DNA from 3 places in the Brevibacillus sp. LEMMJ03 genome. Region 1 is predicted to be linked to each of the others. Evidence: riboswitches for the same ligand, from Rfam matches in the RefSeq annotation. Region 1 holds a riboswitch; each other region holds the start of a gene.
What was found. Region 1 has a riboswitch for lysine ahead of FOI68_RS20200 (amino acid permease). Riboswitches for the same ligand answer to the same signal wherever they lie in the genome.
Positions count from the first base shown of each region.

Region 2: it holds a riboswitch for lysine, as region 1 does, so the genes downstream of both, dapD (2,3,4,5-tetrahydropyridine-2,6-dicarboxylate N-acetyltransferase) here and FOI68_RS20200 (amino acid permease) in region 1, are expected to answer to the same signal.
Region 3: it holds a riboswitch for lysine, as region 1 does, so the genes downstream of both, FOI68_RS02820 (aspartate kinase) here and FOI68_RS20200 (amino acid permease) in region 1, are expected to answer to the same signal.

Region 1 covers NZ_VKJN01000022.1:9,573-12,847, reverse strand. Annotated here, with positions in the region: gene FOI68_RS20200 (amino acid permease) at 1-1,289, opposite strand, end outside; lysine riboswitch at 1,396-1,584, opposite strand; gene FOI68_RS20195 (extracellular solute-binding protein) at 1,953-3,023, shown strand; gene FOI68_RS20190 (ABC transporter ATP-binding protein) at 3,036-3,275, shown strand, end outside.
Region 2 covers NZ_VKJN01000011.1:83,987-87,261, forward strand. Annotated here, with positions in the region: gene FOI68_RS15045 (GNAT family N-acetyltransferase) at 2-547, opposite strand; gene FOI68_RS15050 (flavodoxin) at 677-1,120, opposite strand; lysine riboswitch at 1,273-1,458, shown strand; gene dapD (2,3,4,5-tetrahydropyridine-2,6-dicarboxylate N-acetyltransferase) at 1,551-2,261, shown strand; gene FOI68_RS15060 (aspartate aminotransferase family protein) at 2,278-3,275, shown strand, end outside.
Region 3 covers NZ_VKJN01000002.1:39,222-42,496, reverse strand. Annotated here, with positions in the region: gene uvrC (excinuclease ABC subunit UvrC) at 1-741, shown strand, start outside; lysine riboswitch at 823-1,009, shown strand; gene FOI68_RS02820 (aspartate kinase) at 1,244-2,485, shown strand; gene FOI68_RS02815 (DUF2507 domain-containing protein) at 2,660-3,106, opposite strand.

The DNA.
Region 1 (3,275 bases):
GTGTAGTTTTGGCCGAGGATGACGAAGCAGCAGACGACAAATGCGAAGATCGGGCCGAACGGGAACCACTTCGCCCGGTATGGCAGTTGGTTCAGGTCGCGGCCTTGGGCTGCGTACGCCTTGCGGAAGCGGTAGTGGCTGATCGCGATGCCCAGCCAGGCGATAAACCCGGACATCCCGGAGGCGTTGAGCAGCCACATGTAGACGGCGCCGTCGCCAAACAGGGAGGCGAGAAACGCGAGCATCCCGATGCTGGCGGTCAGCAGCAGCGCATTGACCGGAACGCCCCGCTTGTTTACCTTGCTGAACAGCTTGGGCGCCTTGCCTTCTTTGGCCAGCATCCACAGCATGCGGGTGGAGGCGTACATGCCGGAGTTGCCCGCCGACAGGACGGAGGTCAGGATGACGGCGTTCATCACCGACGCGGCGAAGGCGAGACCGGCCTTTTGAAACACCAGCGTAAACGGGCTGATCGCGATGTTCTCGATGTCGCCGTTGACCAGGTTGGGGTTGTCGTACGGGATCAAGAGCCCGATCACGATGATCGCCAGGATGTAGAACAGCAGGATGCGCCAAAACACCTGCTTGATCGCTTTCGGCACGTTTTTGGCGGGATTTTCGCTTTCTCCCGCGGCAATCCCGACCAGTTCCGTCCCCTGGAAGGAGAAGCCGGCGATCATGAAGACGCCGAGCATCGCCATGAAGCCGCCGTTGAACGGCGCTTCGCCGACGGTAAAGTTGCGGAAGCCGACCGCTTCGCCGCCCATGATGCCGAGGATCATCAACAGGCCGATGATGATGAAGAGGATGACGGTCGCCACCTTGATCAGGGAAAACCAGTATTCCGATTCTCCGTATCCTTTTACGGACAAATAATTAAGACCAAACATGAGAGCGAGGAACAGGGCGCTCCACAGGATGGACGGCGTGTCGGGGAACCAGTACTTCATGATCAAGGCCCCGGCCGACAGCTCGACGGCGATGGTGATGGCCCAGTTGTACCAGTAGTTCCACCCCAGCGCAAAACCGAGGGACGGATCGACGAACTTCGTCGCGTACGTGGAAAACGAACCGGAGACGGGAAGAAAAGCCGCCATCTCGCCCAAGCTGGTCATCAGGAAGTAGACCATCAGGCTGATGGCCGCGTAGGCGGCCAGCGCGCCGCCCGGACCGGCGGAGTGGATGGAGCCGCCGCTCGCCAAAAACAGCCCCGTGCCGATGGAGCCGCCGATGGCGATCATGGTCAGGTGTCGGGCCTTGAGGCCCCGCTGCAGTTGATTGGATTCCATGAGTGCATGCACGACCTTTCTGATGAGATAGTCGGAAGGAAGGTCGGACATAAAAAATACCGCCACAACGAACAGGGCGGTATTGTTACATCCCCACCAAGCCTTCGTTGAAGATAGCACACCACGTTTGCCCGGCTCGCAAACGTGACAGTTCTGCCCCTTTCGGGTACAGCCCCAGCCCGTGTGCCCAGAGAATGCACAGCGGACTTCGGCGGCTTTTCCCTCCTCTGGAGTCATCGATCTTCTCTGGATCTCGTGCCAGAATCATATAAAAGCCGCGACCTCTATCCTCATCGTATTTGATGAGGATAATCTATGCAGTTATGTTACGGTTCAAGTATATAGAAAAACGGGGCAAAATCAAGGGCTAAAATTTGTAAGATGCCCGTGCGTCTCGTGACCGTGACCGGAGACTCCAGCAGTCCGACTTGTCTGAAAAATTAAGCGTTTTCATTGACAGAAAGAAATGGATCTGGTTATACTTGAAGAAACGTTGATCGGATAGCATATTTTCCCATACGGTTAGGCGGAGAAACGGAGAAAACCCTTACCCGTAAACACACTCCCAAGGGGATGTGTTTATCTACGTGAGGGTTTTTCTTTTTCTCCCGCCAAACTGTTTGACTATTCGATCAACAATAAATAGAAAGAGGGGTCTGACGCATGTTGAAAAAATGGATGAACGTCGCAGCCACGGCCGTTTTGCTCTCCACTGTCGCCCTGGCGGGGTGCTCCTCCGGCGAAGAGGCTTCGCCCGGCGGCACACCGGCAGGGAACGGATCGGCGGGAGCGAAGGAACTGGGACCAATCGCGCTCTATTCGCCGGAGACGCCGGATATGACCAAAGAGATCGGGCTCAATTTTGAAAAGGCTTACAAAGGGTCCTCCATCAACGTGCAGTACGCCGGGACCAACGTGCTGGTCAACCGCATGATCGCGGAAAAAGACAACCCGCAGGGCGACGTCTGGTACGGCGGCGGCGGATTCCTGCCGTTCGAGGCGGCCAAGGACAAGGACATCATCACATCGTATACGCCGGAAGCGATCAAGGATTGGCCGGAAGTGCGGGACGGCATCAAACTCCGCGACAAGGACTGGAAGTGGATCGGCGCGGAGGTGTTCGTGCTCGGGTTCGCCTACAACAGCGACCTGGTGAAGCCGGAAGAGGCGCCGAAAACCTGGGATGACCTGCTCGATCCCAAATGGAAAGGCAAAATCCAGATGCCCAACCCGGCCGCGTCCGGCACCGCGACCCTCACTGTGCTGAGCCAACTGATGGCCCGCGGCGAAGAGCAGGGCTGGGATTACTTCAAAAAGCTGGTGGAACAGATGAGCGCCATGCCCGACTCCGGCTCCGCGCCTTCCAAAGCGGTTGCCAAAGGGGAGGCACACATTGCGATCGCCTTTGACTTCATGGCGTACGAGATGAAGGCCAAGGGGGAGAAAATCGATTTCATCGTGCCGGACAAGACGCCGGTCATCGTCAACCCGGTGTCGCTGGTGAAGGACGGCCCGAACCCCGACGGCGGCAAGGCGCTGATCGACTACCTGCTGTCCAAGGAAGGGCAGCAGACGCTGGCCAACTGGTACCACATCCCGATCTCCAAAGAAGTGGAGTCGAAAACGCCGCTTACCCTGGAAAAAGTCATCCCGCACGCGCAGGAGCTGGACGTCGACTGGGTCGTGAACAACTACGACCGGGTGCGCAGCGAGTGGCGGCAAAAATTCCAGTAAGGAGGCTCTTGGATGGGGTCGGTTCGAATCGAACACTTGCATAAACAATTCAACGGAATCACTGCTTTGGAAGACGTCAATCTGGAGATTCGCGAGGGCGAATTCTTCGCCCTTCTGGGCCCTTCCGGCTGCGGAAAAACGACGACCATGCGCTGTGTGGCCGGTTTTGAAAGCCCCACCGCGGGAAAGATTTTCATCGGGGAGCGGGATGTGAGCCATGTGCCCGCCAACCAGCGGAACTGCGGCATGGTG
Region 2 (3,275 bases), on a different contig from region 1:
TTTAAGTCCACTCCTCGCGCGTGATCGCGAAGATCAGGTGGTCTTCCCAAACGCCGTTGATCTGCAGATACCGAAGCGACAGCCCTTCCCGGCGGAAACCGGTCTTTTCCAGCACGCGGATGGAGGCCCCGTTGCGGGGCATGACCGCCGCCTGTACGCGGTGCAGCCCGGCTTCCGCGAACGCGAATCGCAGCGCCTGCCGGACGGCCTGCGTCATGCAGCCGCGGCCGCTAAGGGACTGGTCGAGATAATAGCCCATGGTGGCGTTTTGCCAGGCGCCCCGGACGACGTTGGAAAGGTTGACGCGGCCGATCAGCTCGTCGTTCTCCCGCAGAAAAACGCCAAAGGCGTAGGCGGTTCCCGCCGCGAAGTCGCGCTCGGCGGCCGCCAACTGCTCCCGCTGTCCCTCCAGGGTGAGAAACGACGCGGGGCGGATCGGTTCAAACGGTTGAAAAAACGCCTGATTGCGGACGCGCAGCGCCAACATGGCCGGCGCGTCTTCCGCCGTCAGGGGGCGGATGTACACGCTTTGTGCCAGCGAAGACATGGAGCGGTCCTCCTTTTCTCCGGACGGAATCTGGGGACCGTCAGTGTACCACGTTTGCGGCCGCCTGAAAAGACGGTCCCGGCAGATTGCGCCAGGACCGTATGGATGCGGGCGCGCACCGCTGCTCCGCTACGCCAGCGACTGCGCGAACGAACGGCCGAATTCCCGGCAGGTTTCCTTCTCCTGGACGGACGGGGACAGTTCCACCTTCAACCCGTTCAACGGGACGTCCGCGCCCAGCGAGGTCACTTTTTCCAGCAGAATGTCGACAGCGGCTCCCACTTTTTCGTAGCCGGAGTCGCAAGAGCCGAATACAGCCGCTTTTTTGCCCCGCAGGTCAAGCCCTTCCATCTCTTCGTAAAAATCCAGAAACTCGTCCGGCAGCTCCCCGTCTCCCCACGTGTAGGCGCCCAGCACGATGCCGTCATAGTCGGCCAATTCGGAAGCGGAGCAGTCCACCACTTCCTTGACCTCCGGTTCGATTCCCGCCGACCGAATGCCTTCGACGATCGCATCGGCCATCTCCCGGGTGTTTCCTGTCATGCTTGCATAGACCAGTATGATCGTTTTCATAAGCCCTCCAAACAGATAATGGTTATCATTTTCAACTACAAGATAATGAAAATGATTATCGTTGTCAACAATTATCTGTTTCCCCTCTTTTCCATTCAGAGGTTGCCACCCGGGGAGGATTTTGATAGAGTAAAAGGAAATTCCATAACGTATCTACAAATAGAGGTGCGCTGCGGAAGAGTACGTCTTGCCGAAAAACGCGGGGGGCGTGGGAAGACGGAAAGGCCAAGGCGCCGAAGTTCTGGCCGTACCCCTCGGACGGCGAGGGCTGGGGTTCCCGTGAACAACGGTCGCCCTGTCATGAAAGGCACGGCCTTTCGTGGAGCGCTATTTACGGTTTGCTTTCAGGTATCAAAAAGCAATGAGGATAGCGTCTGCACTCATTGCTTTTTCTACATTTCCACATACAGTGTCATGGAGGAGATTCACAGTGAACATGATGGATGCGCATGAAATTATCTCGTTTATCCAAAAAAGCGAAAAGAAAACGCCGGTGAAGGTATACCTGAAAGGAGACCTGGACGGCATCGATTTCGGCGCAAACGCCAAAACGTTTATCAGCAACGGCACAGGCGTGGTCTTCGGCGAATGGAAGGAGATCGAGCCGGTGCTGGAGCAGCATAAGGACAAAATCGCCGATTACGTGGTGGAAAGCGACCGCCGCAACTCCGCCATCCCGCTTCTGGACACGAAAGGCATCCAGGCGCGCATCGAGCCGGGCGCGATCATCCGCGACCAGGTGAGCATCGGCAACAACGCCGTGATCATGATGGGGGCGGTGATCAACATCGGCGCCGTCATCGGCGAAGGCACGATGATCGACATGAACGTGGTCGTCGGCGGACGCGGCACCATCGGGAAAAACTGCCACATCGGCGCCGGTGCGGTGATCGCGGGCGTAATCGAACCGCCGTCCGCGCAGCCTGTCGTGATTGAAGACGACGTGGTGGTCGGCGCCAATGCGGTGATTCTGGAAGGCGTTCGCGTCGGCAAAGGTTCCGTCGTGGCCGCCGGCGCGGTCGTCATCGAGGACGTTCCGCCGAACGTGGTCGTGGCCGGCACTCCGGCGCGCATCATTAAACAGATTGACGAAAAAACACGCTCCAAGACGGAGATCAAGCAGGAGCTGCGGCAGCTGTAGGAGCGTGAGTGAGAAGATGGCTACGGACTGGCGTTCGCTCGACGAACAGTACATTGTCTCGACGTACAAACGGCTGCCGATCGCAATTGCCAAAGGAGAGGGCAATTACCTGTACGACACCGACGGCCGGGTGTATCTGGACCTGTTTACCGGATTGGCCGTCAACGTGCTGGGCCACTCCCATCCGCGGATTGTCCAGGCGCTCCGGGAGCAGGGCGAGCGGTTTCTGCACATCTCCAACGTCTTTCTCAACCCGCCGGCGATCCGGCTGGCGCAGCGGCTGATCGACAACACCATCCCCGGCAAGGTCTTTTTCTCCAACTCCGGGGCGGAGGCGACGGAAGCGGCGATCAAGCTGATCCACAAATGGACGAAAGCGGAGGGGGCCGGCCGGACGGGGATCGCCGTCCTGCGCAACAGCTTCCATGGGCGCACGCTGGGGGCGGTGCGGCTGACGCGGCAGCCCCACGTCTATCAGGATTTTCCCCAGCCCGACTTTCCCGTCTACGAGCTGGATGCGGAAGACGCGGAACAGCTTCGCGCGGTCTGCCGGAACGAGAAGCCGGCGGCCCTCCTGATGGAGCCGGTGCTCGGCTCCGGCGGCGTGGTGCCGCTCTCCGAAGCGTATTTGCGGGAAGCGGAGGCGATCTGCCGGGAAGAGGGCGTGCTGTTTGCCATGGATGAAATCCAGACCGGCATGGGCCGTACGGGCCGTCTGTTTGCCTATCAGCACGCAGGGGTGACGCCCGATTTGATCCTGTTTGCCAAAGGAGTGGGCGGCGGCCTGCCGCTCGGTGGGGTGATCGCCGGCCAACGGCTGATGAATCTGTTCAAGCCGGGGGATCACGGCACGACCTTTGCGCCCTCGCCGCTCTCCGCCGCGCTGGGCAACGCGGTGCTGGACGAATTGCTCGACCCGGCCTTCCGCGCCCATGTGAGCGACGTGATCGGCTACCTGTGGGGACGTCTGGAAGAGCTGAGACAGCGCCTGCCGGAGCAGCTTCAGGCGCTGCG
Region 3 (3,275 bases), on a different contig from region 1:
CTGCAGGAAAAATTTGCGCTGATGTCCAAGGACGATGCACGGACGATCCAGGCGGTGCACAATCTGGGGCACGTGCTCGGAATTGGCACGCCGCACCGCATCGAGGCGTTTGACAACTCCAACATTCAGGGCACGGAACCGGTGTCCGCGATGGTCGTCTTTACCGACGGCCGGCCGGACAAGAAAGAGTACCGCAAATTCAAGATCAAAAGCGTCGAGGGGCCGGACGACTACGGGGCGATGCGGGAAGTGATCCGCCGCCGCTACACCCGCCTGCTGAAGGAAAACCAGCCGCTGCCCGACCTGATCGTCATCGACGGCGGCAAAGGGCAGATCAGCGCGGCGATGGACGTGCTGGAAAACGAGCTGGGGCTCTACATCCCCGTCTGCGGCCTGGCCAAGGACGAAAAGCACCGGACGGCCCAACTGCTCTACGGCGATCCGCCGGAACCGGTGGAGCTTCGCCGGGACAGCTACGAGTTTTACCTGCTGCAGCGGATCCAGGACGAGGTGCACCGCTTTGCCATCACGTTTCACCGGCAGGCGCGCAGCAGGACGATGCTCTCGTCCCGGCTGGACGAGATTCCCGGTGTCGGCGAAAAGCGGCGCAAGCTGTTGTTCCAGCATTTTGGCTCGCTGAAAAAGATGCGAGAAGCGACGGTGGAGGACTTCCGGCAGATCGGTATCGGCGACAAGCTGGCCCGCGAGATTATCCGCCATCTTCGGCAGATGGAAACGTAACGCCAAAAAGGTCGTTGAACCCGAGGCGGCTTCATGGTATAATCCCATACAAACAGCATAACAAGCCTCACTTCCCGTTTGGAGTGAGGTAGAGGCGCGAAAACCATGAGTACCTCCCTGAGATCGGGCATCTGTGACGGGTACGGGAAAGGGGAATTCGCCGAAGTACGGAGAAAGGCCCGCTTCCTCCGTGCTGGGCCTGCGTTGAACAAGCGCAGGACTGTCATCCGCGCAATCACCCGTTGCCGGATGGAGAGCTATCTCACGATGTCGGTTGAGGATGGAACAGGGTGTGTTCCGTCATGCTCAACTGTTCACGTGGTCAAGGGAAGGAGGAACCGGTATGTCGAACTGGCAGGCAGTGACAGGTGTATCCTCGTCGCTGCCTTTTTTGCAAGAGTGAGAAAAACGGCATGTTCCAACAGGAAATGGAACGAAGATGGCCTGACAGAGAAGAATCAAACGAGAAATCATGTTGAATAGGAAAAGGGAGAGAAGCCGCATGGGGTTGATCGTGCATAAATACGGAGGCACCTCCGTAGGTACCATCGAACGGATTATGAAAGTAGCGGACCGGATTATACAATATAAGGAAGCGGGACACGACATGGTCGTCGTCGTGTCGGCGATGGGCAAGTCCACGGACGTGCTGGTGGACATGGCCAAACAGATTTCCCCCTACCCGTCGGAGCGGGAGATGGACATGCTGCTGGCGACAGGCGAGCAGGTGTCGATTGCGCTTTTGGCGATGGCGCTGCACCAAAAAGGGTATGACGCCATTTCCCTGACGGGCTGGCAGGCGGGAGTGACGACCGAATCGATCCACGGCAAGGCGCGGATCACCCATATCGAGACGGAACGGATTCGGAAGGAGCTGGCGCGCGGCCGGGTCGTCATCGTGGCTGGATTCCAGGGAGTCAGCGAAGCGGGCGAGATCACCACGCTGGGCCGCGGCGGTTCGGACACGTCCGCGGTGGCGCTGGCAGCCAGCCTCAACGCGGACAAATGCGAAATTTTCACAGACGTGGCCGGCGTCTACACCGCCGACCCGCGTGTGGTTCCGACGGCGAGCAAGCTGGACAGCATTTCCTATGACGAGATGCTGGAACTGGCCAACCTGGGGGCGGGCGTGCTGCATCCGCGCTCGGTGGAGGCGGCCAAGACCCACAAGGTCCGGCTGGTCGTCCGCTCCAGCTTTACGACAGAAGAAGGCACGTACGTAGAGGAGGTTGCGCATATGGAAACAGGAAGAGTAGTAAGCGGCGTCGCCCACGACGAAGACGTCGCAAAGGTGACGGTTGTGGGAATGCCCGCGCGCGTGGGCACGCTGTCCCGTCTGTTCAACACGCTGGCGGATCACCAGGTGAACGTGGACATCATCATCCAAAGCTCGTACGACGCGGCCGTGACCAACATTTCCTTCACGGTGGCGGGGAGCGACCTGAAAAAGACGCTCGACACGCTGAACGCCCACCGGGATCAGCTCGGCTTTGAAAAAGTGGAGTACGAAGAGGGCCTGTCCAAGGTCTCGATTGTCGGAGCCGGCATGGTACACAATCCGGGCGTGGCCGCCGAGATGTTCCGCGTGCTGGCCGAGCAGGAGATCACGATCAAAATGGTCTCCACGTCCGACATCAAGGTGTCCTGCGTCATCCCGGCGGAACACACCGAGCGGGCCGTGCGCAGCCTGCACACCGCATACGGCCTCGACGTGGCGGAAACAGCGGTCGTGCACGGGGTGTAACCCGGCTGACAAACCAATAGCGACGCCACATGCTGCCTCCCCCCTTTTTTTCGCCGCGGAAAAAGGGGGATTTTTTACAGGAGGATTTTTTACGGGGGAACTTTTTGCGGCGGCGATACGGTGCCTCTCCATCCGAATTTTGTCCGTCCGGCCCGTACCCGTCCCGGCAAGGCCTTACCAGCGGACCGTGATCAGGACGCTGCCCGTCTCCTCCGCCTCCATCCGGGCTTCCGTCTCCTGCTCCTTCCAGCGGCCGACAGCGCCGGCGATGATGCCGCACTCCAGGGAGAGGGAACGGTTGATCCGTTCGGGCGACATGTAGCGATAGATGGTATGGGTCAGGCGATAACGAAGCTGCCGCTCCCCGTCTTCCAGCAGGTCCAGTTTGCCCAGCCCCAGGCGGATAAAGGGAAACACCAGGCCGTTGGCGGAGCGGATGGGAATCTGCCGCCCCATTTCCTTTCCCAGCCAGTGGAGAATGGGCGGTTCGCTTTCGCCCAGCAGCGTGCGGGTGAGGTGCTCCCGCAGCAAGTGATAGCCAAGATAGGGCATGTGGATGCGCTCGATATCGGCGATGACGCGGGAAGGCAGCAGGGCTCCCAGTTGATCCGGTTCTTTCATTTCGCGATCCTCCTTCCCGGCTGCAGGCCGCGCGATGGCTTGTCCGCTGTCGGACCCTCCTGCGGACGCCGGTCTTTTGCAGCCGATTGGTCAACCTGTTTGGTACCAGACTATGAGAGAGCGGCCGCGTCTATGACAGATTCATAGAAAAATCGGACGATTGATACGT